Regions from separate parts of the Caballeronia zhejiangensis genome, predicted to be linked through region 1. Evidence: predicted binding sites of a transcription regulator. Region 1 holds the regulator's gene; each other region holds the start of a gene.
The links. Region 1 encodes FliA, which starts transcription of late flagellar genes. Its sites were predicted from a motif close to CTAAAGTTTNNNNNNNNNNNGCCGNTA; they were not measured.

Region 1 (5,947 bases):
CCGCCGCTGCAGCCGCGATGCCGGCGAAGCAGCCGGCCGCGAATCCGTACGCGAGCGGCGATGTGTTCTCGTCCGTCTTCGGCGCGAACACCGATGCGGACGATGAATTTCACGCCGAGCCGGAAGCTCGCGCAGAAGACGACACGCCGCCGACGATGGCCGATTCCAATCCGTGGCTGATCGAGCATGCGAAGCGCATCGCGCAGCAGGCGTCGATGCCGTCGAACCGTCCGCTGACCGCGTCGGCTGCGATCGCACGCGGCATGGGCGTGCCGGTCCCGGTGACTGCGCAAGAGACGCGCGTCGAAAAGACGGCGGACTCGGCCCGCTACGCCATGCGTCAGCAAACGAAGCGCGCGGAAGCCGCCGTCGAGCCGAAGGTCCAAACGCCCGACTGGGCACGCGAAGCCGCGCAAATCGCCGCGCGCCGCGCCGCGCAGAAGATCAACGCGAGCGCGCCGCACGCCGAAGCAGCCGAGGCGAACGCCGCGCCGGCATCGAAGGAACACGCATTCGATGGCTTGCCCGCGAACGCGGCGGCCGTCGTTACCGAAGCGATCCGCACGCGCATGGAGCAGGTCGTCAACGAAACGGTGATGAACGAGCTTTCGTCGATGCGCTCGATGATGGAAGAGCACTTCTCCGGTCTCATGTGGGGCGAGCGCCAGCGCCGCAACCCGACGGGTGGCGCGCTCACGAAGCGTTTGTTCGCCGCCGGTTTCTCGGCGCAGCTCGTCCGCATGATGGTGGACAACATGCCGGAACTCGAGAGCGTCGAAGGCGCGCTCGAGTGGGTGCAGCAGGTGCTCGAATCGAACATTCCGGTGATGGACAGCGAAGACGCGCTGATGGAACGCGGCGGCGTGTTCGCACTGATGGGCCCGACTGGCGTCGGCAAGACGACCACGACGGCCAAGCTCGCCGCGCGCTGCGTGATGCGCTTCGGCGCAAGCAAGGTCGCGCTGCTCACGACCGACAGCTACCGTATCGGCGCGCACGAGCAACTGCGCATTTTCGGCAAGATTCTCGGTGTGTCGGTTCACGCGGTGAAAGACGGCGCGGACCTGCAACTCGCGCTTTCGGAACTCCGCAACAAACATATCGTGCTGATCGACACGATCGGCATGAGCCAGCGCGATCGCATGGTCTCGGATCAGATCGCGATGCTGTGCGGCGCGGGTCATCCGGTGCAGCGCATCCTGCTGCTCAACGCGACGAGCCACGGCGACACGCTCAACGAAGTCGTGCAGGCCTACAAGAGCGCGGCGGACCAGCCGCCGCTCGCGGGCTGCATCCTGACCAAGCTCGACGAAGCGACGAATCTCGGCGGCGTGCTCGATACGGTCATCCGCTACAAGCTGCCGGTGCATTACGTGTCGACCGGTCAGAAAGTGCCGGAGAACCTGTACGTCGCGACCAAGCGGTTTCTCATCAAGAGCGCGTTCTGCATCCCGCGCGACAACTCGCCCTTCGTGCCGCAAGACGAAGAAACGCCTGCGCTGCTGTCCGCGTTGTCCGCGCGCGCCACGACCGAACTGCATGAGGTGCACTTTGGATAAGTTCGTGCTCGACCAGGCGGAAGGCCTGCGACGGCTCCTTACGCGCGCCGGTTCGCGCGTGGTGGCGGTCGCGGGCGGACCGGCGGGCATCGGATGCACGTCGGCGGTGGTGAATCTCGGCGCGGCGCTTTCCATCCACGGCAAGGACGTGCTCGTGATCGACGAGCACCGCAACGCGGGATCGGTGAGCCGTCTCGTGGGCACCGAAGACGCGGGCGCGCTCGCCTCGGTGATGTCGGGCCGGCGCATGCTCGGCGATGCCGTCGAGCGCACGCCGTTCGGCTTCTCGCTGATGGCCGCGCCGCGCGACGAACGCATCGTTCACGATGCCGCGCAATGCCGCGCGCTGCTCGACGGTCCGGCGGACATCGTGCTGATCGATGCGCAACTCGATCGCCACGGCGCGCTGTCGACGCTCGCGGCGCAGGCGCATGACTTTCTTATTGTGACGCGGGTAGCCGCGTCGGCGATCACCGAGGCGTATGCGTGCATGAAACGACTGCACTACGCCCATGCGATCGGCCAGTTCCGCGTGCTCGTCAATCACGTGCAGAACCCGGCCGACGCGGCGGTCGCGTTCGACAACCTGTCGGGCGTCGCGAGCCGGTATCTGGCCGTGTCGCTCGTGCAGGCGGGATATGTGTCCGAGGATGCGCGCGTCGCTCGGGCGATGGAACTCTCACGCTGCGCAGTCGAAGCGTTCCCGGCCACGGCCGCGGCGCGCGACTACCGCGCAATCGCGGCGGAGCTCCTGCACTGGCCGATGCGCCCCGCGCCTTATATGCGCGATGCGGGCGGCCAGGCCGACGCGCGAAATCCGGTTAGCGACTCTGTACAGGGCGCGCGGGAGGCGTCGCATCGTGCGGCTGCGCTTCACGACTTTGCATTGAGCAGCACGGCGTCGATGTGATCAAGATAGGTGACCAAGATGTATAACGCCCAAGGCAAACTCTCACAGTCGGAAGTGCTGACGAAATACGCACCGCTCGTTCGACGGCTGGGGCTCCAACTCGTCGCCAAGATGCCGGCGAGCGTCGATCTCGACGATCTCATTCAGGCCGGCATGATCGGCCTGCTGGACGCGGCGAGCCGCTACAAGGAAGATCAGGGCGCGCAGTTCGAAACATATGCGAGCCAGCGCATCCGCGGCGCGATGCTGGATGAGCTCCGCGCGAACGACTGGCTGCCGCGCAGCATGCGCAAGACGTCGCGCGAAGTGGAATCGGCGGTGCACAAGGTCGAGCAGAACCTCGGCCGCGCGGCGAGCGAGCAGGAAATCGCCGAGCACATGAAGATGCCGCTCGACGAATATCAGTCGATGCTTCAGGACTTGCACGGCAGCCAGTTGATCTATTACGAAGACTTCGATCGCTCCGCCGACGACGAGCCGTTCCTCGACCGCTATTGCGTCGATCGTTCGGATCCGCTGTCCGCGCTGCTCGACGACAGCCTTCGCGGCGCGCTGATCGAAGCCATCGACAAGCTGCCCGAGCGCGAGAAGCTCCTGATGAGCCTCTATTACGAACGCGGCCTGAACCTGCGCGAAATCGGCGCGGTGATGGAAGTGAGCGAGTCGCGCGTGTGTCAGTTGCACAGCCAAGCGGTCGCGCGTCTGCGCACGAAGCTGCGCGAGCAGGCGTGGACGAGCGTCGAGGCCTGACGTTCCCTAGCTGATCTCGAAGTCCCGCGTCTCGGCGAAGACCGTTTTCCCTTCGCCGAGACTTTTCGCGCGGTACATCGCGCGGTCGGCGGCGCGCAGCACGGCGGTCATGCCGGTTTGATGCGCGGACGCCGCGCTCGAAAGCAGGCATGCGCCGATGCTCGCCGATACCGACACCGGCCGCTCCTGCACCGACGTAATTTCGCCGAGCGCCGAATGGATGTTGTCGGCCACCGACAACACGGCGTCGCGGTCGCGCATCTGATGCGCGAGCACGACGAACTCGTCGCCGCCCAGACGCGCGATGGTGTCCGACTTGCGCATGCGCTTCGCGAGCGAGTCCGCGAAGGCTTGCAGCAGCAGATCGCCGACGGCGTGACCGTAGGTATCGTTCACTTCCTTGAAGCCGTCGAGATCGATCAGAAGGAGCGCGGTGGCGTGATCGCCATTGGCTTCGGGCGCGTTCATCGCGCGATCGACGACTCTTTCCAGCGCGTACCGGTTCGACAGACCCGTGAGCGGATCGGTCGATGCCTGACGCGCTAGATCGCGATTCGCGTTGCCGAGCCGATCGACGAGCACGCTCAGATACACCGATGCGCCGAGTACGCTCAGCGCGAGCCCGATCGCGGCGGGAAGATTCTCGTGCCACCACGGCTGCCAGACGGCCATCGCCGTGACGATGATGAGCGCCGTCGCGCACGATACGGCGAGCGTGCGCTTGCCGTATCGGCATCCCGAACCGATCAGAAACCAGAACATCACCCAGAGAAGCGGCAGCGCCGTTGCGCCGCCCGCGGCGAGCGCGAGCCCGAGGATCGTCTGATCGGCGATGGTCGTGACGGTCAGGCGCGCAACAGAAGGCGCGCTCATGCGGCTGACGATCAGAAGCGTGATCGCCCCATAAGACACATAGAGCGCGACGAGGCGCGTGGTCAGGAAGGCATCGTGTGAAGGGCGGAGCCACGCGAAAACGCCGTAAGCCAGAAGAACCACCGCTCCCATCCAGACCCGCAGCGTGGCCTGCTCGCGTTCCGGATTCCGGTGTTCGGACCATGCGAAGGCATAAGTCCGGCGTGCCGGTTGATGCGCCTGCTCCATACTGAACCCCTGGATGGTGATTTCTTTCTTTTATCTTGCTGCCAAGTACTGCGGCCCCGTCGCATGGCATCGGCTGAATGGAGTGGTATCGAGTTGCACCGAGCGAGCGATCCGCTATTTTGCAACGTTTTGCGAAGACGCTGTGTTTCGTGTAAGAACAGCTTAAGAACGTCCATTTCTCATTCACGGCGATGCGCGACGAATCCATTTCTTTGGCTGCCGAATGGCTGCCCGTTTGCAATAGCGAAGACGTACCGGAAGGCGGCGCGCGCGGATTCATCGTGGCCGATGAGCGGATCGTCGTGTGGCGGGACAGCATCGGCGCGGCGCATGCGTGGCGCGATTACTGTCCGCATCGGGGCGCGCAGTTGTCGCTCGGGCATGTGATGCGCGATCAGATCGTGTGTCCGTATCACGGCTGGAGTTACGACATCGAAGGACAGTGTTTGCGGATTCCGTCGAATCCTTCATTGCGTCCGTCGAAGCGCGCGTGCGCGACGACTTTCGTTTGCGAAGAGAAGTACGGCGTTATCTGGATGTGTTTCGGCGAGCCTGCGTATGCGCTCGATTTCTTTCCCGAAGCCGCGATTCCCGGTGGCCGGCGCATCAATCTCGCGCCGCAGACGGTGAGGTCGTCGGCGCCGCGCGTCGTCGAGAATTTTCTGGACATGGCGCATTTCTCGTTCGTGCATGCGGGGATTCTGGGCGAGGACACGCATACGGAAGTGCCCGATTACGAAGTCGTCGCGAGCGATGAAGGTCTGGAAGCGCGGCAATGCCGATACTGGCAACCGGCGGGAATGCCGGGGCAGGGCGGCGGCGCGATGATCGATTATGTGTATCGCGTGAAGCGGCCTTTGATCGCGAAGCTGACGAAGATGGCGTCGGGCGGGCAGGGCGCGCTGCATATCATGCTGGCGGCGTCGCCGGTGACGCAGACAGAGACGCGCGCGTGGCTCGTCTCGATTCACGAGGATGATTCGACGCATTCCGATCGCGAGTTATACGACTTCAATATGGAGATTTTGATGCAGGACACGCCGGTGGTGGAGTCGCAATGGCCGCAGCGCTTGCCGCTCGATCTCGATGCGGAGTTGCATCAGAAGTGCGATCGGATGGCGGTGGCTTATAGGAGGTGGTTGGCGGGGATGGGGTTTGGTTGGGGGACGACGACGGCGAATCGCGACGGCGGACTCGAGTAGTTTCGACTGCGACGGCTGTCGAGTGGAAACGCTTGGCGCGCCCGGCTGGGATCGAACCAGCAACCCCTGCCTTCGGAGGGCAGTACTCTATCCATTGAGCTACGGGCGCATCGGAGAAGGGCTTGCGGAAGAACTACACACGCCGTAAGACGGCTGCAAGGCCCATGCGAATCCGAGAGGATACCTGTTTTCCGTGACGCCGTCCATCGTGCGGGACCGGACGCCCTGCGCGGAACGAGTCACAAAGCATCACACGATTCGGGTAAACGCCCGCTTCACCGCCCCGGCCACCCCGCGCCGACAGTTAAGCGTTCCGTCTATAATCGACCGTGCCTTCCCCAAGGCGCGCCTAGCGCACTGCCGTAGCTGTCACGCTGTCACTGAACCGACTCACACCAAAAAACGGGAGACGAGACAAGCATGAG
Region 2 (5,947 bases), 300 kb from region 1:
CGCCGTCGCCGCTTCTTCCTTCACTGCTTCCTTGCCAGCGGCGGATGCGGGCGCCGCGTGCGCCTGCGATTGCTTCGGCTCTTCGTGTATCGTGGGTTGCGCAATCTGCGTGGCCGTCGCTTCCAGGCGCGCCGGCTGGGCTTCTGCGGATTGCGCCGCTGCATCGCCGCGGCCGATCGTGATCTGCTTTTCATCGATCACGAAGCAGCACACAGCGACGATATCGTCGGCGGGGACGTCCGAGTCGAGCCATACCACGTACTCGGCGTCCGCTTTCTTTTCTCCGACGATGCTTCCCAGGTTCCCCAGCTCCTCGATCAGAGTCGCCAGGTCCTTCTCGCCCACCCCCCGTAGCGTAATTTTCAGGTGGGGTCCAACTTCCGCGTGCGGCGCGCCGGTGTGTCCCGGCGTCGCGGCAGCGGTTCCTGCATTCGTTCCATCGGCGAGCTCGAACGCGCCGTCCCAGTTGCCGTCGTCCTCGATCGCGTCCATCGCCTGCGAAAGCACGTGGGCGGGCGGCGCATTCGGGCCGTCGTAGGCCGGCGCGGCGTTCGCGCTCGCGGCGGACGCGACGTTCGCGTCGGCGCCCGGCAGCGCGGGCGGCTCGATCCGGCCGGACGGTGCGCCTTCGGCCTGTTCGTTCTTCAGACGCTCGAGCTTCGCGCAGATCGCGGCGGCCGCGGCCGCATCCGGCTCCGCGCTCGCGCGATACGCGGCGAGCTGATCCGACAGCACGTCCTTCGTCGCGAGGAACGTGTCGATCATGTCGCGGCGCAGGACGAGTTCGTTGTTGCGCGCGCGGTCCAGCAGCGATTCGAGGATGTGCGTCGTTTCGGTGAGCGCGGTGAAACCGAACGTCGCCGCGCCGCCCTTGATCGAGTGCGCCGCGCGGAAGATCGCCGCGAGGTCTTCCGGATCGGGATTCGCGATGTCCAGAACGAGCAGCAGTTGCTCCATCTGCGCGAGCAGTTCGTCTGCTTCGTCGAAGAAGGTCTGGTAGAACTGGGTAATGTCGAGTGTCATGCTTGAGTCACCATCGGCGCGTGCGTGCGCGAGTTGTCTTGTGCGTTCGCTTTAGTGCTGCGTTTCTTCGGAGAGCGCGGCGACCAGTTCCGTCAGCAGGTCCGGATCGAGCGGCTTCTCGATCCAGCCTGTCGCGCCCGCCGAGCGCGCCGCGTCCTTGAACGGCTCGCCGCCTTCGGTCGTCAGCACGAGAATCGGCGTCGCCTTGTATGCGGGATTTCCGCGCAGCGCCACGATCAGATCGAGCCCGCTTCTGCCCGGCATGTGCTGATCGGTCAGAACCAGATCGAAGCGCTCCGCGAGCGCCCACTCCAGCCCCTCGTCGCCGTCCGACGCAACGGTCACTTGGTAACCCGCCGCCGCCAGCGTCGCCGAGAGGATTTGCCGCATCGCGGCTGAATCGTCGATTGCCAGAATGTGTTTGATCATGTTTGTCTCTTGCCGGGATGACGGTCGAAACGTGTCGACACTTGAGCGTCTTTTTCGAGGTTTTTGCTCACTTCGCCGCGGGTCTCACCGCGACGCCGGGAATGAGCTGGCCGAGCGCCGACGACGGATTGCCGTTCGCGTCCGTGCCGTTGTCGAGCGTCGCGCCGCGTGAGCCGTCGTCGCGCAGCATCGACAGCTCCGTCTTGCGATTGAGCACGATCACGCTGATGCGCCGGTTCTCCGGATCGAGCGGATCTTTCTTGTTCAGGTTTTGCGTCGATGCGAGTCCGAGCACGCGCATCACCTTTCCTTCGTCCATGCCGCCCGCGACCAGCTCGCGCCGCGACGCGTTCGCGCGGTCCGCGGACAGCTCCCAGTTGCTGTAGCCCTTGTCGCCGCCCGCGTACTTCACGGCGTCTGTGTGTCCCTGCACGACGATGTGATTCGGCACGTCGTTGAGCGAGCGGCCGATCTCGCGCAGGATGTCGCGCATGTACGGCTGCACGGCGTCGCTGGAGAGCGCGAACATCGGGCGCTTCTGGGTATCGACGATTTCGATGCGCAAGCCCTGTTGCGTCGATTCGATGCGGATCTGCTGCTTGAACTGGCGCAGCGTCGGATTGGCCTCGATCGCGGCCATGAGCTTCACCTGAAGATCGTGCAGGCGCACCTGCTCGCGCCGTTCGAGCTCGCCCTGCGCGGACTTGAGCAGTTCTTCGTCGGTGTCGGACGAGGCGCGCTGCGCGAGCTGCGTGGCGCCATCGGTCTTGCGCGCGGCGCCTGCGTCGGTGCTGGAAATGTCGCGGCCGCCGCCCATGATGATGCTGTTGTCCATGCCGACGGTCTTGCCGCCGACCATCGCGGCCTTGAGCGGCATCTGGAAATATTCGGCGATGCCGCGCCGCTGCACCGGCGACGTCGACGAAAGCAGCCACATCAGCAGGAAGAACGCCATCATCGCGGTCATGAAGTCCGCGTAGGCGAGTTTCCACGCGCCGCCGTGATGGCCTTTCTTGCCCGCGACGACGCGCTTGATGAATATCGGGCGATCGGTATCGTTGCTCATCGCTGTGTCTCGACTATGGCGGAAGTCACTTCGACTTGACCTTGCGCACGTGTTCTTCCAGCTCGGAGAACGACGGGCGCTCCGTCGAGAACAGCACCTTGCGGCCGAATTCCACCGCGATCGCGGGGGCGTAGCCATTCAGGCTCGCGAGGATCGTCACCTTGATGCACTGGAACATCTTGGTCTGCTCCGCGACGCGCTGTTCCGCGACGTTCGCGAGCGGTCCGATGAAGCCGTACGAAAGCAGAATGCCGAGGAAGGTGCCGACGAGCGCCTGCGCGATCATCTCGCCGAGAATCGCGGGCGGCTGATCGGCGGAGGCCATCGTGTGCACGACGCCCATCACCGCCGCGACGATGCCGAACGCGGGCATCGCGTCGCCGACCTTGGTGAGCGCGTGCGCCGGCGCTTCGCCTTCGACGTGATGCGTCTCGATTTCCTCGTCCATGAGGCTTTCGATCTCGAACGCGTTCATGTTGCCGCTCACCATGAGGCGCAGGTAATCCGTCAGGAATTCGACGATGTGATGGTCCGCGAGAATCTTCGGGTACTGGCTGAACACCGGGCTCTTCGCCGGATCTTCGATATCCGCTTCGAGCGCGAGCGTGCCTTCCTTGCGCGCTTTCGCGAGCAGCACGTAGAGCAGGCCCATCAGCTCCATGTACATGCTCTTGTCGTACTTCGCGCCCTTGAAGAGCGTCGGCAGCACCTGAATCGTCGCCTTGATGGTCTTGACGTTGTTGCCGAGGATGAACGCGCCGACGCCCGCGCCCGCGATCATCAGAATTTCGACCGGCTGCATGAGCGCGCCAAGGTGGCCGCCTTCGATGGCATAGCCGCCGAAGACGGACAGCAATGTCACGAGCGATCCAATGAAAATCAGCACAGTCGAGTCCTCACGTTTGATGCGGTAAGACCGCCGTTAAGTGGTTTACGGCACTCGACTGGAAAACTTTGGGGCACGGTCAAACCGCTGTACGTTCCGTGCGGTTTGCCGCGCGACCTTCTCGCTGTTTCGCAAAATCTGCGTCTCAATCGCTGAAATCTCGAACTTTTCCTAACGGCGAAACAAAATTTTCCCGTTCGACACGAAACATCACATTTCCTGCCGATAATACGAACGCGCGTTCAGTTTTGTTGGAGACGCGAAGTCGGGAAATCGGAGAGAACGATGACAAGAGCAATGAAACAGGCCAGCGCGCTCGCGCTGACAGTGACCGCGAGTTCATTCGCCCATGCGGGTTTCGACTGCAGCGGTTCGCGCGGCGGCTGGCGTATGCAGACATCGGATAGCTGGACCGGCTCCGACAAACTTGCCCACGTGGCCGCGTCCGCGCCGTTCGGCGCGCTCGGCGCCTATTTGACGCGCGGCTCGGACCATCCGGTCGTCTACGGCACGTTGATCGGCACTGCGCCGGGCTTGGTGAAGGAAATCGTCGACGGAACCTGCCGCACGGACGGCTTCTCCTACAAGGATCTGGCCGCCGACGCGCTCGGTGCGTGGATCGGCGCATCGGTGACGCATTGGGCGATCATGTATCAGCGCACGCCGCACGGGATGACCGTCGGGCTTTCGTACCACGATCGCTTTTAGACGGACGCGGGCGCGCGGATCAGGCGGCGATCCGCCCCGCTTCGCGGTCCGCGCCCGCCTTGCGCGTCTTGCCCGCGCGCGATGGCGGCTGGCAGAGGCCGCACACGTAACCGGCGCGCAGTTCGTACGCATGTGCGACGAAACGTCCGCGGCAGCGCGTGCAGACGTTGGTCTGGAGCATGCCGGATTCGAAGTAGCGCACGAGCGTCCACGCGCGCGTGAGCGACAGCACGGGTTCGTCGCCGTACAGCGCCGCGTGTTCGAGATAGAGGCGGTAGCTTTTCACGATCGCGTGAATCGTCGGCTGGCTCTTGTCGTTGGCCGCCATGAAGCGATAAATGCCGTGAAACAGCGACGAATGGATGTTCGGCTGCCACGTCATGAACCAGTCCGTCGAGAACGGCAGCATGCCCTTGGGCGGCGACACGCCTTTCAGTTCCTTATAGAGCTTGATGAGACGGTCGCGCGACAGGCTCGTTTCCGCTTCGAGCAGTTGCAGGCGCGCGCCGAGCTCGATCAGCTCGATCGCCAAAGTGATTTCGCGGACCTCCGCGACCACGCTTTTCGTCGCCATCGGGCTTCGCGCGCGGCGTCAGCCGATCTGCTCGACGGGACTGTCCGCCAGCACAATCGCCGCGTGGGCGTGCGCGAGCGCCGCGCTGCGGTCCTTGTCGGCGAGCGACGAAAGGATCGCGTGGTCATCGAAACGAAAGCGGCACAGCAAATGGCTCGACGACGCCACTTTCACTGCCTGCGCGAGCGTCAGCGAAGCCAGAACTTGCGCAACCTGCTCCGAAAGGCCCAGGCGATACATCGCCGAGATGCGGTCTTCCTGAAGAAGCCGCTGAGCGAGGAGCAAGTACGACAGGTTCACCTCGCGGATTTCCGCGAGCGTACTCGTAGTGCTGGTCGTCATCTTTTCCCCGAATCGAAACGTGGCTGGTCAGGCCCGGCGGGAACGTTTGCTCGAATTCGCAAAGAAACGCGAATGCGGCCCCGCGCGTGTTGTCTGTTGTCGATTCGATTGTCGCCGATGCCCGCCGCCGCGCCTGTCGGATAAAGCATCCGACGCTGCGACGGAGTTTCGCGAAGAATCGTGTAGGAAAATTTCTTACAAGCCGGCCGCTTCGATGCCGCTCGGCAGACATGCGTTATCGGCACGTATTCGTCTGACTTAATAGCCGCGCCCCGTATTTTTACGACGGGCGCGCGCTGTCGCGCCTTTCAGGCCGCAGGACCGTGAATTGCTCATTCATGCCGCCCGGCGCGTCCGACGCTTCAAATCCGCCCTCATCGCCGCCATCGATGCAATTTCTGACTTCGTAACAGCACATGTATCGCGCTGTAACAACGATAAGCGATTGAAAAATGAAGTGAAATGCCGGTCTCGATCCCGATAATGATCGGTAAGGGATAACCCGGTCGCGATGTTTTTTCATCTCCGGGCCTGTCTCGGGCGGCGTCCAACCACACGCGGCCCGCCCGAATGGCATGCGTTGAGCGCTCGACCGGAGCGTGACTGCAATGCCTTACCTACATGGAGAGTCACGTTATGCGAATCGCACAAATTGCACCGTTGCACGAAGCAGTTCCTCCGAAGTTTTACGGCGGCACTGAGCGCGTCGTGTCTTATCTGACGGATGCGCTCGTCGAACTCGGCCACGATGTAACGTTGTTTGCCAGCGGCGATTCGCAAACCAAGGCGACGCTCGAACCCGTGTGGCCGCGTGCGTTGCGTCTCGATCCGACCGTGCGCGACGCGCTCGCGCCGCACATGCTGCTGCTCGAAACCGTCCGCCAGCGCGCGCACGAGTTCGACGTGCTGCACTTCCACC
Region 3 (5,947 bases), 290 kb from region 1:
GATGTTCTGCACGTTCACCGAATAGCCACCCGCGACCGCGCCACTGCCCGCGGTGGCCGTGAGACCCTTGCCGTCAGCGGTGGCGGTGAAGGCGGAAAGCGCGGTGCCGTTCGCGAGATTGGTGATCGAGCTCTGCAGCAGCGAGAGTACCGACTTCAACGTGCCGATTGCGGTGAGCTGCGTGTTGTCGGCCGTCTTCTTGTTGTTGAGCGCGTCGGTCTGTCCTGCGACCTTCGCGTTGACAATCGCGCTGACGAGCGAGTTCACGTCCATCGTGGAGTTCGTGGAACCGCTGATGATCGACTGTGCGGCCTGCTGTACGGCGCTCGTCGGATCGACAGTGGAACCCGTTGTCGTGGCTACGGTGGTCATGAGTACTCCGGTCGTATTGCTTCGCGATCGCTTGGAATTGAGCGGGAGTAATCGTCTCCCGAAAACGCGCACAGGGAGACGAGCTCCCGACGCAATGCTTTTTACATCCGGCGCGCATTGTACTTGCCGATGCGCGCCGGCTACAGCGTCGGCGATGTTGCTTAGCCGAGGAGCTTCAGAACTTGCTGGGGCATCGAGTTCGCTTGAGCCAGCACCGAGATGCCAGCTTGTTGCAGCACTTGAGCCTTCGACAGGTTCGCGGTTTCCTGCGCGAAGTTCGCGTCGGTGATTTGCGATTGTGCCGACGACAGGTTGGTCGACTGTTGCGTCTGAGTCGAAGCGATCGACGTGAAGCGGTTTTGCGCAGCGCCGAGGTTTGCTTGCAGCGAGTTGACCGTGTTCAGCGCGTTGTCGATCGACAGGATCGCGGCGTTGGCGCCACCCGTCGAGCTGATGTCGATGTCCGCAAGGCTCGGAGCGGCGTTCAGCTTGCTGGCCGCGTCAACTGCGGTGTTGGCCGACACGTTCGCGGCCGATGTGAGCGAGAAAGTCGTCGGAGTCGTCGTTGCGCCTGCGTTCACCGTCAGGAACGACTTCGCAACCGAGCCGGCGGCAATGCCGTCCCCGAGGCTCTTGCCGTCTTGGTCGAAGAACGTGACACCGCCTGCGCCGTCGGCCTTCGCCGTCACGGAGGTGATGAACGACGTCGTGGAAGAGGTTGCGTCCTTTCCCGTCGCCGCGTCGATGTTCAGGTTCGACACCGTGCCGATGACCGTGCCCGACTGTGCAGGAGCGCTCGGCGTATTTGCGGTGTTCGCCGTGCTCAGTGCTGCGAACTGGCTGCTCGGCGCGAGCGCGCCGCCAGCCTTGGCCGTGATCGTGCTCGGTGCGCCGGCCACGCTCGAAGTGACCGTGAACAGCGCGTCGCTGGCGGTCTTGTCGATGGCCTGGTTGTTCTGATCCGTGAACGTGTAGCCGCCCTTGCCGTCAGCAAGGATATTGAGCGACGTGATGGCGGGCGTAGTGCCCGATGCCGCCGCGGTGCCGTCGCTCTTCAGGCTGAGGCCGCTGACCGTGCCGAGCACCGAACCCTTGCTTGCCGAGCCGCTGCCGAGCGAAGCCGCCGACACGCCTTGCGAGAAATCGACCGAGATCGATTGGCCGACGTTCGCGCCGATCTGGAAGCTGACCTTGCCGGCGGTGCCGTCGAGCACGTTCGAGCCGTTATACGTCGTTTGCGAAGCGATACGATTCACTTCAGCGATACGCTGGGCAACCTCCTTTTGCAGAGCGGCCTGGTCGGTCGAAGAGAGCGAGCCCGTCGCCGATTGCACCGCGAGCTGGCGGATACGCTGCAGGTTGTCGGAGATCTGGGTCAGACCGCTCGATGCGGTTTGCGTCATCGAGACCGCGTCGTTCGAGTTCGACACGCCCTGGTTCAAACCGTTGATCTGCGACGTCATGCGCGACGCGATTGCCTGACCTGCTGCGTCGTCAGCAGCGCTGTTGATGCGCTTGCCCGACGAGAGGCGGGTGATCGCCGAAGACAGCGCGCTTTGCGTGCCGTTGAGGTTCTGCTGTGCAACCAGCGAGTTGATGTTGCTGTTGATACCGATCATTTTGTTCTCTCCTGGGAGACTGTATCTGGCTTTGGCTAAAGCACCGAGTAAGTTGCCTGGCGGTCCTGCGCTCGGTGATAGCCGGCCGCCTACTTGTGGTTATCGGGCCCCTCGAAAAAAACTTAAGGCCCGCGCAAACGATTTGTGTAACGAATTCTGTTGCGAGGCCGCGAAGCCTTGCCCGGCAAGGCGCCGATTTCGCGCGTATGCTTTTCCGTCCCTCACGACGCATTCGGAGCGCACATGCAGACACGAAATATCGGCACATCGGAACTGAAAAAGTTGCGCCGCTCGTCTTCGGCGGCAACGTGTTCGGCTGGACTGCCGACGAGCGCATGTCGTTCTCGATCCTCGACGCCTTCGTCGATCACGGCCTGAATTTCATCGATACCGCCGACGTCTATTCCGCCTGGGTCACGGGCATCAGGGCGGCGAATCGGAGACGATCATCGGCAAGTGGTTCAGGGAAAGCGGCAAGCGCCACCAGGTCGTGCTCGCGACGAAAGTCGGCAAGCTGTCCACGCGCGCCGGGCTCTCGGCGGCGAACATCGCGGCGGCCGTCGACGATTCGCTGCGGCGTCTCAAGACCGATTACATCGACGTCTATTTCTCCCATTACGACGACGAAACCACGCCGCTCGACGAAACCCTCGACGCGTATCAGACGCTCATCAAGGCGGGGAAGGTGCGGGTGATCGGCGCGTCGAACTACACGGGCGAGCGGCTAGAAGAGGCGTTGAAAGTCGCGAAGGATTCGGGCTTGCCGGCGTATCAGATTCTGCAACCCGAATACAACGACACGACGCCCGCGACGGTCGCGCTCGCGTGGATGATCGCGCGCCCGAGCGTGACGGCGCCGATCGCCAGCGCCACGTCGGTCGCGCAACTGAGTTGGCCGGCGCGCGGGAGTTGGCAATGGCGCGGTGTTCTGGTAACATCGCGCCCGAATCGAGAAATGTGCCCGATTTCCTGCCTTCGCCGCTGAAAATGACAACGTCAACCAACAGCGGCGAACGGCTCTGAAACGCGCCTTCGTGTGGTTCTTTCGAAAGCGCCTGCCGCTTCCGCGGCTGAATCTCAACGCTCTCTTTTCCGGCCTCCGTGGCCGCTTTGCTCGTGTCCGTCGCGCCGTACTCACGTCCGGCGGACGATCGGAGTGCCGGGGCGCGGCAACTCGCAGTCGTCGCGCGCTTGAAAATACGTTTAGCAAACCAGGATTTACATGACCACTATCGTCCTCAAAGAAAACGAGCCGTTCGATGTCGCGATTCGGCGTTTCCGCCGCACCATCGAGCGCAATGGCCTGATCGCCGAACTGCGCGAGCGCCAGTCGTACGAAAAGCCGACCACCGAGCGCAAGCGCAAGAAGGCCGCCGCTGTCGCGCGCCTGCGCAAGCGCCTGCGCAGCCAGATGCTGCCGAAGAAGATGCACTAAGCGTCTTGTTCGGGCGAGGGTTTTCGGATCCTCGCGCCGAACGGCAAAACGGCGGTGCGACCCGTAAGGGCGCACCGCCGTTTTCGTTTCTATTGCCTTTTTTAGCGAGGGCGTTCAGACGAACGCGTGACGCCTGCCAAGCGCCGCGAGCAACGCCGGCCACTCTTCGATTTCGGCGTAGTCGTGAACTTCCTCCAGCTCGATCAGCAGATCGATGATGTTCGGATCGTAGGCATTCACCTTCGATGCGTAGAGCGCCCGCAGCAGACCGCCGTCCCGCGCATGCCGATAGTAGGAAATGCCGACGCCTTCCAGCTCCGGCTCGTACACATCGTCGCGCACGAGCGACCCGATCGCGCACTTGCGGCCTTCCGGACTGCGAAGCCTGCACGAACCGTTGTCGTCTTCCGAGACCGCGCGCTGCGTCAGCAAGTGCTCGCTGACGCGCTCGTAAATGTCCTTCGGGCTCAACATCGTAATAGGGCTCAACATCACAGCACCTGCAATATCACGCGGCCGTTTTAAGAAGTTCGGCTGACAACCCGAACTGACGCGCGATCGACGTCAAACGCTCGCGCCATTCCCATTTGCCGAAGACGTCATGCACGTTCTGCAGGCACGACAGCAGCTCGACGGTGTTGGGATCGAACACGTTGATGCGCGAACGGAGCAGCGCGCGCTTCAGCGCCACGACGCCGACATCCATGTACGCCGGCACCTGCTCGGGCGGCTTCGCGATGAAGCGAATGGGCACGCCTTCCATCGCGGTGAAATAGTCGCGCGGCTTGATGAAGCTCCCGACAGGGCAGCCGCCGCAGTATCCGCGATAGGCGCCGCCGCCCCGCGGCAGCAAAGCCGCTTGCCCTTGTCCGAAAAGATGCTGGACTGCGCTGTTGAAAATCTCCTGATGCGTCAGGAAGTTCAAGCTTTTCATGATCTTCTCCCCTGCGCCCCTGCGCAGCGGCCATACGTTTAAGTATTCGAGAACCTGCACCTGCTTACCGAAAGCGGCAGCGTCGTTGCAAATGTGGCGCAACAGAATCGACGCTCGCCGCCCGGCCTCTGCTCCGAGCACGGCGGTTTTCCCGGCCTGGGCGTGTGGTCTGACTGCGCCCTGTGTGCTCGCGTCGGATTTCTACACTCAGTGACGATCCGTACACCGTCAGTTATAACGGTTCGGAACGGTAAAAAGGTGCGCCAGCGCACGCGAGGAAGCCATTTTTACACGGCTCGTACGTTCGTGCAGTGCGGAAAACCCGGCCAAAAGCCTTGCAGTTCGGGCAATTGCGCGTGCTTCACTGCAAAAAAACCGTCATCTATAAGGATTTACCCTAGATCACGTAAATTAGGCTATACGATGTTGTCAAAAGGCAAGATTTTTCCGCATAGGAATCGATCAAAGCGGGGTTTTTGCAACGGTCTTCCGTTTTGTCTTAGGTTTTTCTCGCGACATGCAACCCACGGCGTGATCGTTGACCATGCCGGTGGCCTGCATGAACGCGTAGCAAATCGTCGTGCCGACGAACTTGCAGCCGTATTTCTTGAGCGCCTTGCTGAGCGCGTCCGATTCCGGCGTGGACGCGGGCGTGGGATTTTTCGCATCGCGCGGCGTGTCGATCGTTTTGCCGTTGACGAACGACCAGACGAAATCCGCGAACGAGCCGTGCTCCTGCTGGATCTGCTTCACGGCGCGTGCATTGAGCACCGCCGATTCGATCTTCGCCCGGTTACGCACGATGCGCGCGTCCTGCACGATCCGCTCGACGTCCTTCTCGGTGAAGCGCGCCAGCTTGTCGATGTCGAAGCCCGCGAAGAGCGCGCGATAGCCCTCGCGCTTGTTGAGGATCGTCGACCAGGAAAGGCCCGCCTGCGCGCCTTCCAGCACCAGCATTTCGAACAGATGCCGGTCGTCGTGCGACGGCACGCCCCATTCGCCGTCGTGATATTCGATCATCGCGTCGGTCGTGGCCCAGGCGCAGCGGGTGTGTTCGGTGTCTGCCATTGCGAGTCCTCATCATTATTTTGAATCGCGTCAGCATAGCGGATCGCCCGGCTCGCGCCATCTATGCCATTCGGCCAATTGGCGCGCGTCGCGGCCGCCGGTAAGCTTGCGCCCATGACTACATCTTCGACTTCGGCATTTGACGGCTTCCTGCTCGGCATCGACGGCGGCGGGAGCGGCACGCGCGTGATTCTCGCCGACGCGCACGGCAACGAACTGGCGCGCGCGAGCGGCGGACCTTCGGGGCTCGGGCTCGGGGTGGCGCGCGCGTGGCAATCGATCGGCGACGCGTGCGCGCGCGCATTCGAGGCCGCCGCGCTGCCGTTCGACTGGCGCAACTGCGCACTCGGCTGTGGCCTGGCGGGCGTCAACAACGCGGACTGGCTCACCGCGTTTCTCGGCGCGGCGCCGGACGTGCGCGCGTTGAGCGTGGAAAGCGACGCCTATACGACAGTGCTCGGCGCGCACGGCGGGGAATCCGGCGTGATCGTCGCGCTCGGCACGGGCAGCATCGCGGCG
Region 4 (5,947 bases), on a different replicon from region 1:
ATCGTCGAGCTCGTGCTCGTCAAACCGCATTGGCCTTCGGTTGCTGCCGGGCTCGTGCCATCGATTCACGCGTTGAGCGATCGCGAGCCGCTTTATCTCGCGATAGGCATTCTCGGCGCGACCGTGATGCCGCATAACCTGTATCTGCATTCCTCGATCGTGCAGACGCGCGTGGTGAATCGCGATGCGAAGAGCCTTGCATCGGCGATCAATCTTTCGCGGCTCGATACGATCGTGTCGCTCGTTCTCGCGCTGCTGATCAATGCGGCGATCCTGATTCTCGCGGCATCGGCATTTCACGCGACGGGGCACACGCAAGTGACCGAGATCGAAGATGCGTACAAGCTGCTTGCGCCTATCGTGGGAACCGGGCTTGCGGCGATTCTCTTCGCGGTGACGCTCTTTGCATCGGGCCAGAGTTCGACGTTCACCGGGACCATTGCAGGGCAGGTCATCATGGAAGGGTTCCTGCAACTGAAAATCCCGTGCTATCAGCGCCGATTCATCACGCGGGCGCTTGCGCTCGTGCCAGCGTTGATCGGCGTGTACGTGATGGGCAACGGCGCGGTCGGCAAGCTGCTCGTCGCGAGTCAGGTCGTGCTGAGCCTGCAACTGCCGTTCGCGCTTTATCCGCTGATCCGGATGACGAGCGATCGCGGCCTCATGGGAGCGTTCGCGAACAAACCGTCCATGAAGCTCGTCGCGTGGGCGCTGTTCGTGGTCATCAGCGCGGCGAACGTCTGGCTCGTGGTGCAGACGGTCGCGGAGTGGCTCGGCTGAAATGAAAAAGCGCCATGCACGATTCGATGTGCATGGCGCTTCGTCAAGCCGCGAGCGTTGTCTACTTCACCACCGCCGCCGGCGCATCCGACTTGACCGAGACCGGCGCGGGAAGCGCCGCTTCGACAGGCCGCGTTTCATCGACCGTGGTTCTGCCGCCATCGCGGAAGAACGCCTGTTCCGCGGCCTTGTTCAGCACGAGAATACTGATCCGCCGATTCGTCGGCTCGTCGACGACATCCTTGTTGAGCGGCAGCACGTCGGACAGTCCACGCACTTGCAGCACCTTGCTTTCCTTCATGCCGCCCGCGACGAGCGCGCGCCGCGCGGCATTCGCCCGCTCGCTCGAAAGCTCCCAGTTCGAATAGCCCGCCTGACCGCCGGAATAGGGCACTGCATCCGTATGCCCCGCGATCGACACGCGGTTATCGACATCGTTCAGCGATGCGCCGATGTTCGTCAGAATCGTCGTCACATAGCTTTCGAGTCTCGAACTGCCCGATGCGAACATCGGCCGCTTGAGCGAATCGACGATCTCGATACGCAAGCCTTCACTCGTGATCGCGATGCGAATCTGATCCTTGTACGCGCGCAGCGCAGGCGTCTGCTCGATGAGCGCCATCAGCTTCTGCTTGAGTTGCTGCAGCTTGCGCAAGTCGTCCATCGCAACGGCAGCGCGCGCGATCGATTGCGGCACCGGTTGCGTCTGGGTCTTGTTGCCTTCACCCGGACGCGTGCTCGACAGATCCCTGCCGCCGCCCGCGATGACGCTCGTATGCGCCGACGCGCCGCCATCGTTGCCGAACAATGCGGAAAGCGGCGTATTGAAGTATTGCTCGATGCCTTCCTTGTCGTACTTCGATGTCGATCCGAGCAGCCACATCAACAGAAAGAACGCCATCATCGCGGTGACGAAGTCGGCGTAGGCGATCTTCCATGCGCCGCCATGATGGCCGTGTCCGTGCGCCTTCTTCTTGCGCTTGACGACGACAGTCGGCGCAAGCACGGACTGCAGCGGATCGCGTGACGGTTTCTCAGCCATGTGCGTTGGTCCTTTGCGTACCCGATGTCATCACGAAGCCGCCTTCGGCATCTTGGTGGCACGAACCGCGTCGTCGAGTTCCTTGAAGCTCGGACGATCGGCGGTGAAGAGCACCTTGCGGCCGAACTCGACCGCGATCGTCGGCGCATAACCGTTCATCGATGCGAGCAGCACGGACTTCACGCACTGGAACGGCTTCGCTTCGGCCGCGCCCTTCGCGTTGAGCAGGTCCGCGAGCGGGCCGATGAAGCCGTACGCCAGCAGAATGCCGAGGAACGTGCCGACGAGCGCACCCGCGATCATCTCGCCGAGCACGGCGGGCGCGGCGCCGACCGAGCCCATCGTGTGCACGACGCCCATCACCGCGGCGACGATACCGAATGCAGGCAGGCCATCGGCCATTTTCTGAATGGCGTTCGCGGCGATCGAGCTTTCGGTGTGGTGCGTGTCGAGCTCTTCGTCCATCAGATCCTGCATTTCGAGCGCGTTGACATTGCCCGCCGACATCATGCGCAGATAGTCGACGATGAAGTCGAGCAGATGATGATCGGCCATGACGTGCTCGTACTTCTGAAAGACCGGGCTGGACTCGGGCGCATCGACATCGGCTTCGAGCGCCATCATGCCTTCCTTGCGCGCCTTCTGAAGCAGTTCGTAGAGCAATGCGATCAGCGCGAGATATTTCTCTTTCGTGTAGCCGCCGCCCTTGAACGCCTTCGGAATCGATTGCAACGTTTTCTTGAGCGTCGCGGTCGGATTCGACACGACGAACGCGCCGATCGCCGCGCCGAAAATACACAGCAGCTCGAACGGTTGCACGAGGGCCGCGAGGTGGCCCCCGACGCCGACGAAGCTTCCGATCACCGAGCCGATGACCAACAACCATCCGATGATGACAAACATGATTTCTCCGCAAAAGTCCGGGCGCCGCGGGCCGTGCGTGCTCGGGATTGAGACGCGCACGGCTCGCGACGCATTGTTCGCTTGTTGTTGGACTTATCGGCGCGAAAGTGCCGGAGATTTAGGGTGTCGCGCGCAAGTTTTTCTTCGCATATGTTTGCGGCGTAAATGTTACGTTCGTGGCGCCGCTTACTTCGCAGGTAATGGATCGCGTGATCATGTTTCGTCTAACATCGGTTGCATGAACTCGACCCTCGTACATCCGGCCGTTCGATCGGACGTCGGCGCGCTATTGCGCGAATGGCGTCAGCGCAGGCGCATGAGCCAGCTCGATCTCGCAGGCGTTGCGGACGTGTCCACGCGTCACCTGAGCTTCGTCGAATCGGGCCGCTCGCTGCCGAGCCGGGACATGCTGATGCGCCTCGCCGAGCAACTGGACGTGCCGCTGCGCGAGCGCAACACGCTGCTCGTCGCGGCCGGTTATGCGCCGCTTTATCGCGAGCGCGCGCTGGCCGATCCGCAACTTTCCGCTGCCAGGCGTGCTGTCGATCTCGTGCTCAAAGGGCATGAGCCGTATCCCGCGCTCGCGGTCGATCGTCATTGGACGATGATCGCGGCCAACGCGGCTTTCGCGCCGCTCGTCGCATCGGCGGATGCGCAATTGCTCGTGCCGCCGGTCAACGTGCTGCGGCTGTCGATGCATCCGCAAGGTCTCGCCGATGCCATCGACAACTGGCACGAGTGGCGCGCGCATCTGCTCGCGCGCCTGCGCCGGCAAATCGACGTGTCCGGCGATGCGACGCTCGTCTCGCTCTTGGCCGAACTGGAGGCGTATCCCGCGCCGCGTCACGCGACCCACGAGCCGCGCGGCGAGACCGATCCCGTCGTCGTGCCCTTGCGTTTGCGCACGCAGCACGGCGTGCTGTCGTTCTTGAGCACGACGACGGTTTTCGGCACGCCCGTCGACATCACGTTGTCGGAGCTTGCGATCGAAGCCTTCTTTCCCGCCGACGATTCGACCGCCGCCATCCTTCGCGAACTCGCCGACGCAAGACGTTGAGCTTGCGTCGCGCCGCGCATGCTTACAGAATTGAACCTAGTCGACATGCGCGGATCAATGAGAAAGCAGGCTGCGCGCCGCTTGGCGCGCAGCCTGTGTCAGCTTTTGTCCAACCAACGCGGAAGGCAGCGATGATTCAAACATTCGAACAAGTGATCGGCGGGCAAACGATGCAGTTTTGCGCCAGCATCGCGGAGGGCGGCGGGCCGCTGCGCGTCATCATCAGCCGTGCGGATTCGGCGGAATCGCTCGTGATCGTCGAAGCGGACGGCATCATCGGCGCGATCAAGGCCGAAGTGGAAGCGCCCGATACGCTCGTCGCCGATGCCGTTCGCAAGGCGCAGCAGGAAGCGCTCATCGAGCGTGCGCTGGAAACCGGCGCGGTGCAGACCACTAGCCTGTAACGCTCTTCGTCCACGAGCATCAGTAAGAATGCCCGCGCCGCTTTCAAGGCCGCGCGGGCATTGCTTTATGCGCGCGATGGCCGCCCGGCGTTCTACATGCGCGGTTCGCCGTTTTTCGGATCGGCGGGCACCATCGGCGTCGCGGAATCCGGGCCGTCAGGCATGTCCGGATCTTCGGGGTTCGGCGCGGCGTCGGGATCGAGCAGCTTGTCCGGGTCCGGTTCGAGCGGCTCCTCGGGGGAGCGGGGCATTGTCGACATGGTGTTGTCCTCAAAAGATTCGCGGCTTTACCTGGGCGTTGCAACGGCCGTTCCCGACGTCCGTCTCTAGGTAACACGTTCTTCGGCGTTCGCGCTCGCCGGATTGTTCACATGACGCGCGATCAACGCGGCGCACAACAGAAGCGCGACGGAGATCGCCGCCGACCAGCGCACCGCATCGACGATCTGGTGCGCGCTCGCCGCGCCGTCGCCATGAGCCGCGAGCGCGCCGAACGCCGCGACGCCGATCGCGCCCGCCGCCTGCCGCGCCGTGTTGAGCACCGCCGACGCCGTGCCCGCACGCGGCTGGCCGACGGTGCCGAGCAGCGCGGTCGTCATCGCCGGGACCGCGAGTCCCATCCCCGATGGAATCAGCAGGAACGGCACGAGCAGCGCGGCCGTGGGCGTCGTCGCATCGACGAAGGCGAGCGCGGCGAAACCGGCGGCGTCGAGCAGCGCGCCGAAGATCATCGGGCCGCGCGAGCCGAAGCGCGCGACGACAGGACCGCTCGCCAGGTTCGAGATCAGGAATCCGCCCGTCAGCGGCAGGAACGCGGCCGGTCTGCAAGGGCGTGTGACCGAGCACGCGCTGCAAATACAGGCTCAGCACGAAGACCATTCCATAGTAGGTGAGATTCACGCCGATACCGAAGGCCACGGCCGCGCTGAACGTGCGCTCGGCGAAGAGCGACAGCGGCAGCATCGGCGTGCGGCTTTCGCGCTCGATCGCGATGAACGCGCCGCCCGCCGCCAGCGCGAGCAGCAAAGCGCCGATGACGAGCGGATGCATCGGTCCGAGCGGGCGCAGTTCGATCACCGCGCCGACGAACGAGGCGAGCGCGACGATCGCCAGCGCCTGGCCGGGCAGGTCGATGCCGCGCGCACGACCGGCATCTTTGGGTCGCGCGTTTTCTATCCACGCGAGCGTCGCGACGATGCCCGCCGCGCAGATCGGCAGATTGACCCAGAAAATGCTGCGCCAGCCGAACGCCGCGATCAGCACGCCGCCGACGATCGGTCCCGCCGCGATCGACACCGCGCCCGCCGCCGTCCACAAGCCGACGGCTCGCGCGCGCAGACGCCGGTCGTGGCCGCACGCCGCGTTCAGCAGCGCGAGCGAGTTCGGCAGCATCGCCGCCGCGCCGACGCCCTGCAAGGCCCGCCCGGCGATGAGTTGCGTCGCGTCGCCGGAAAAGGCGCACGCGAGCGACGCCAGCGCGAACAGCGCGAGTCCGCCGACGAACATGCGCCGCGCGCCGAAGCGGTCGCCGAGCGAACCGGCCGAGAGCATGAGCGCGGCGAAGGCGAGCGCGTAGCTGTCGATGGTCCATTGCAGGCTCGCGACGCTCGCACCCAGATCGTGGCCGATGCGCGCGAGCGCGACATTCACGATCGAGACATCGAGTTGCGAGACGACGAAGCCGACGCTGGTCGCCGTCACGGTGAGCGTCTGCCGGTGCGGACAGACGCGTTTCGGATGAAGAAAGATTCGAGTTCATGC

Region 2: motA (flagellar motor stator protein MotA) is a predicted target of FliA. The motif match lies at 3,450-3,476, and genes of this name have one in related genera.
Region 3: LDZ23_RS00500 (flagellin N-terminal helical domain-containing protein) is a predicted target of FliA. The motif match lies at 2,092-2,118, and genes of this name have one in related genera.
Region 4: motA (flagellar motor stator protein MotA) is a predicted target of FliA. The motif match lies at 2,820-2,846, and genes of this name have one in related genera.

What each region holds. Positions count from the first base shown of each region.
Region 1 covers NZ_CP084283.1:2,850,646-2,856,592, reverse strand. The annotation lists gene flhF (flagellar biosynthesis GTPase FlhF) at 1-1,559, shown strand, start outside; gene LDZ23_RS13730 (MinD/ParA family ATP-binding protein) at 1,552-2,469, shown strand; gene LDZ23_RS13725 (RNA polymerase sigma factor FliA) at 2,488-3,219, shown strand; gene LDZ23_RS13720 (GGDEF domain-containing protein) at 3,226-4,320, opposite strand; gene LDZ23_RS13715 (Rieske 2Fe-2S domain-containing protein) at 4,533-5,522, shown strand; tRNA gene LDZ23_RS13710 (tRNA-Arg) at 5,556-5,631, opposite strand; gene LDZ23_RS13705 (c-type cytochrome) at 5,943-5,947, shown strand, end outside.
Region 2 covers NZ_CP084283.1:115,726-121,672, reverse strand. The annotation lists gene cheA (chemotaxis protein CheA) at 1-1,023, opposite strand, end outside; gene LDZ23_RS00580 (response regulator) at 1,075-1,452, opposite strand; gene motB (flagellar motor protein MotB) at 1,520-2,518, opposite strand; gene motA (flagellar motor stator protein MotA) at 2,544-3,404, opposite strand; gene LDZ23_RS00565 (YfiM family lipoprotein) at 3,702-4,112, shown strand; gene flhC (flagellar transcriptional regulator FlhC) at 4,132-4,686, opposite strand; gene flhD (flagellar transcriptional regulator FlhD) at 4,705-5,028, opposite strand; gene LDZ23_RS00550 (glycosyltransferase family 4 protein) at 5,665-5,947, shown strand, end outside.
Region 3 covers NZ_CP084283.1:105,996-111,942, forward strand. The annotation lists gene fliD (flagellar filament capping protein FliD) at 1-372, opposite strand, end outside; gene LDZ23_RS00500 (flagellin N-terminal helical domain-containing protein) at 534-1,991, opposite strand; partial or broken gene LDZ23_RS00505 (aldo/keto reductase) at 2,235-2,880, shown strand; gene rpsU (30S ribosomal protein S21) at 3,214-3,426, shown strand; gene LDZ23_RS00515 (hypothetical protein) at 3,541-3,918, opposite strand; gene LDZ23_RS00520 (hypothetical protein) at 3,935-4,360, opposite strand; gene LDZ23_RS00525 (DNA-3-methyladenine glycosylase I) at 4,823-5,428, opposite strand; gene LDZ23_RS00530 (glucosamine kinase nucleotide-binding domain-containing protein) at 5,543-5,947, shown strand, end outside.
Region 4 covers NZ_CP084284.1:570,432-576,378, forward strand. The annotation lists gene LDZ23_RS17120 (Nramp family divalent metal transporter) at 1-780, shown strand, start outside; gene motB (flagellar motor protein MotB) at 842-1,822, opposite strand; gene motA (flagellar motor stator protein MotA) at 1,853-2,725, opposite strand; gene LDZ23_RS17135 (helix-turn-helix domain-containing protein) at 2,964-3,782, shown strand; gene LDZ23_RS17140 (hypothetical protein) at 3,914-4,186, shown strand; gene LDZ23_RS17145 (hypothetical protein) at 4,279-4,446, opposite strand; partial or broken gene LDZ23_RS17150 (MFS transporter) at 4,513-5,935, opposite strand.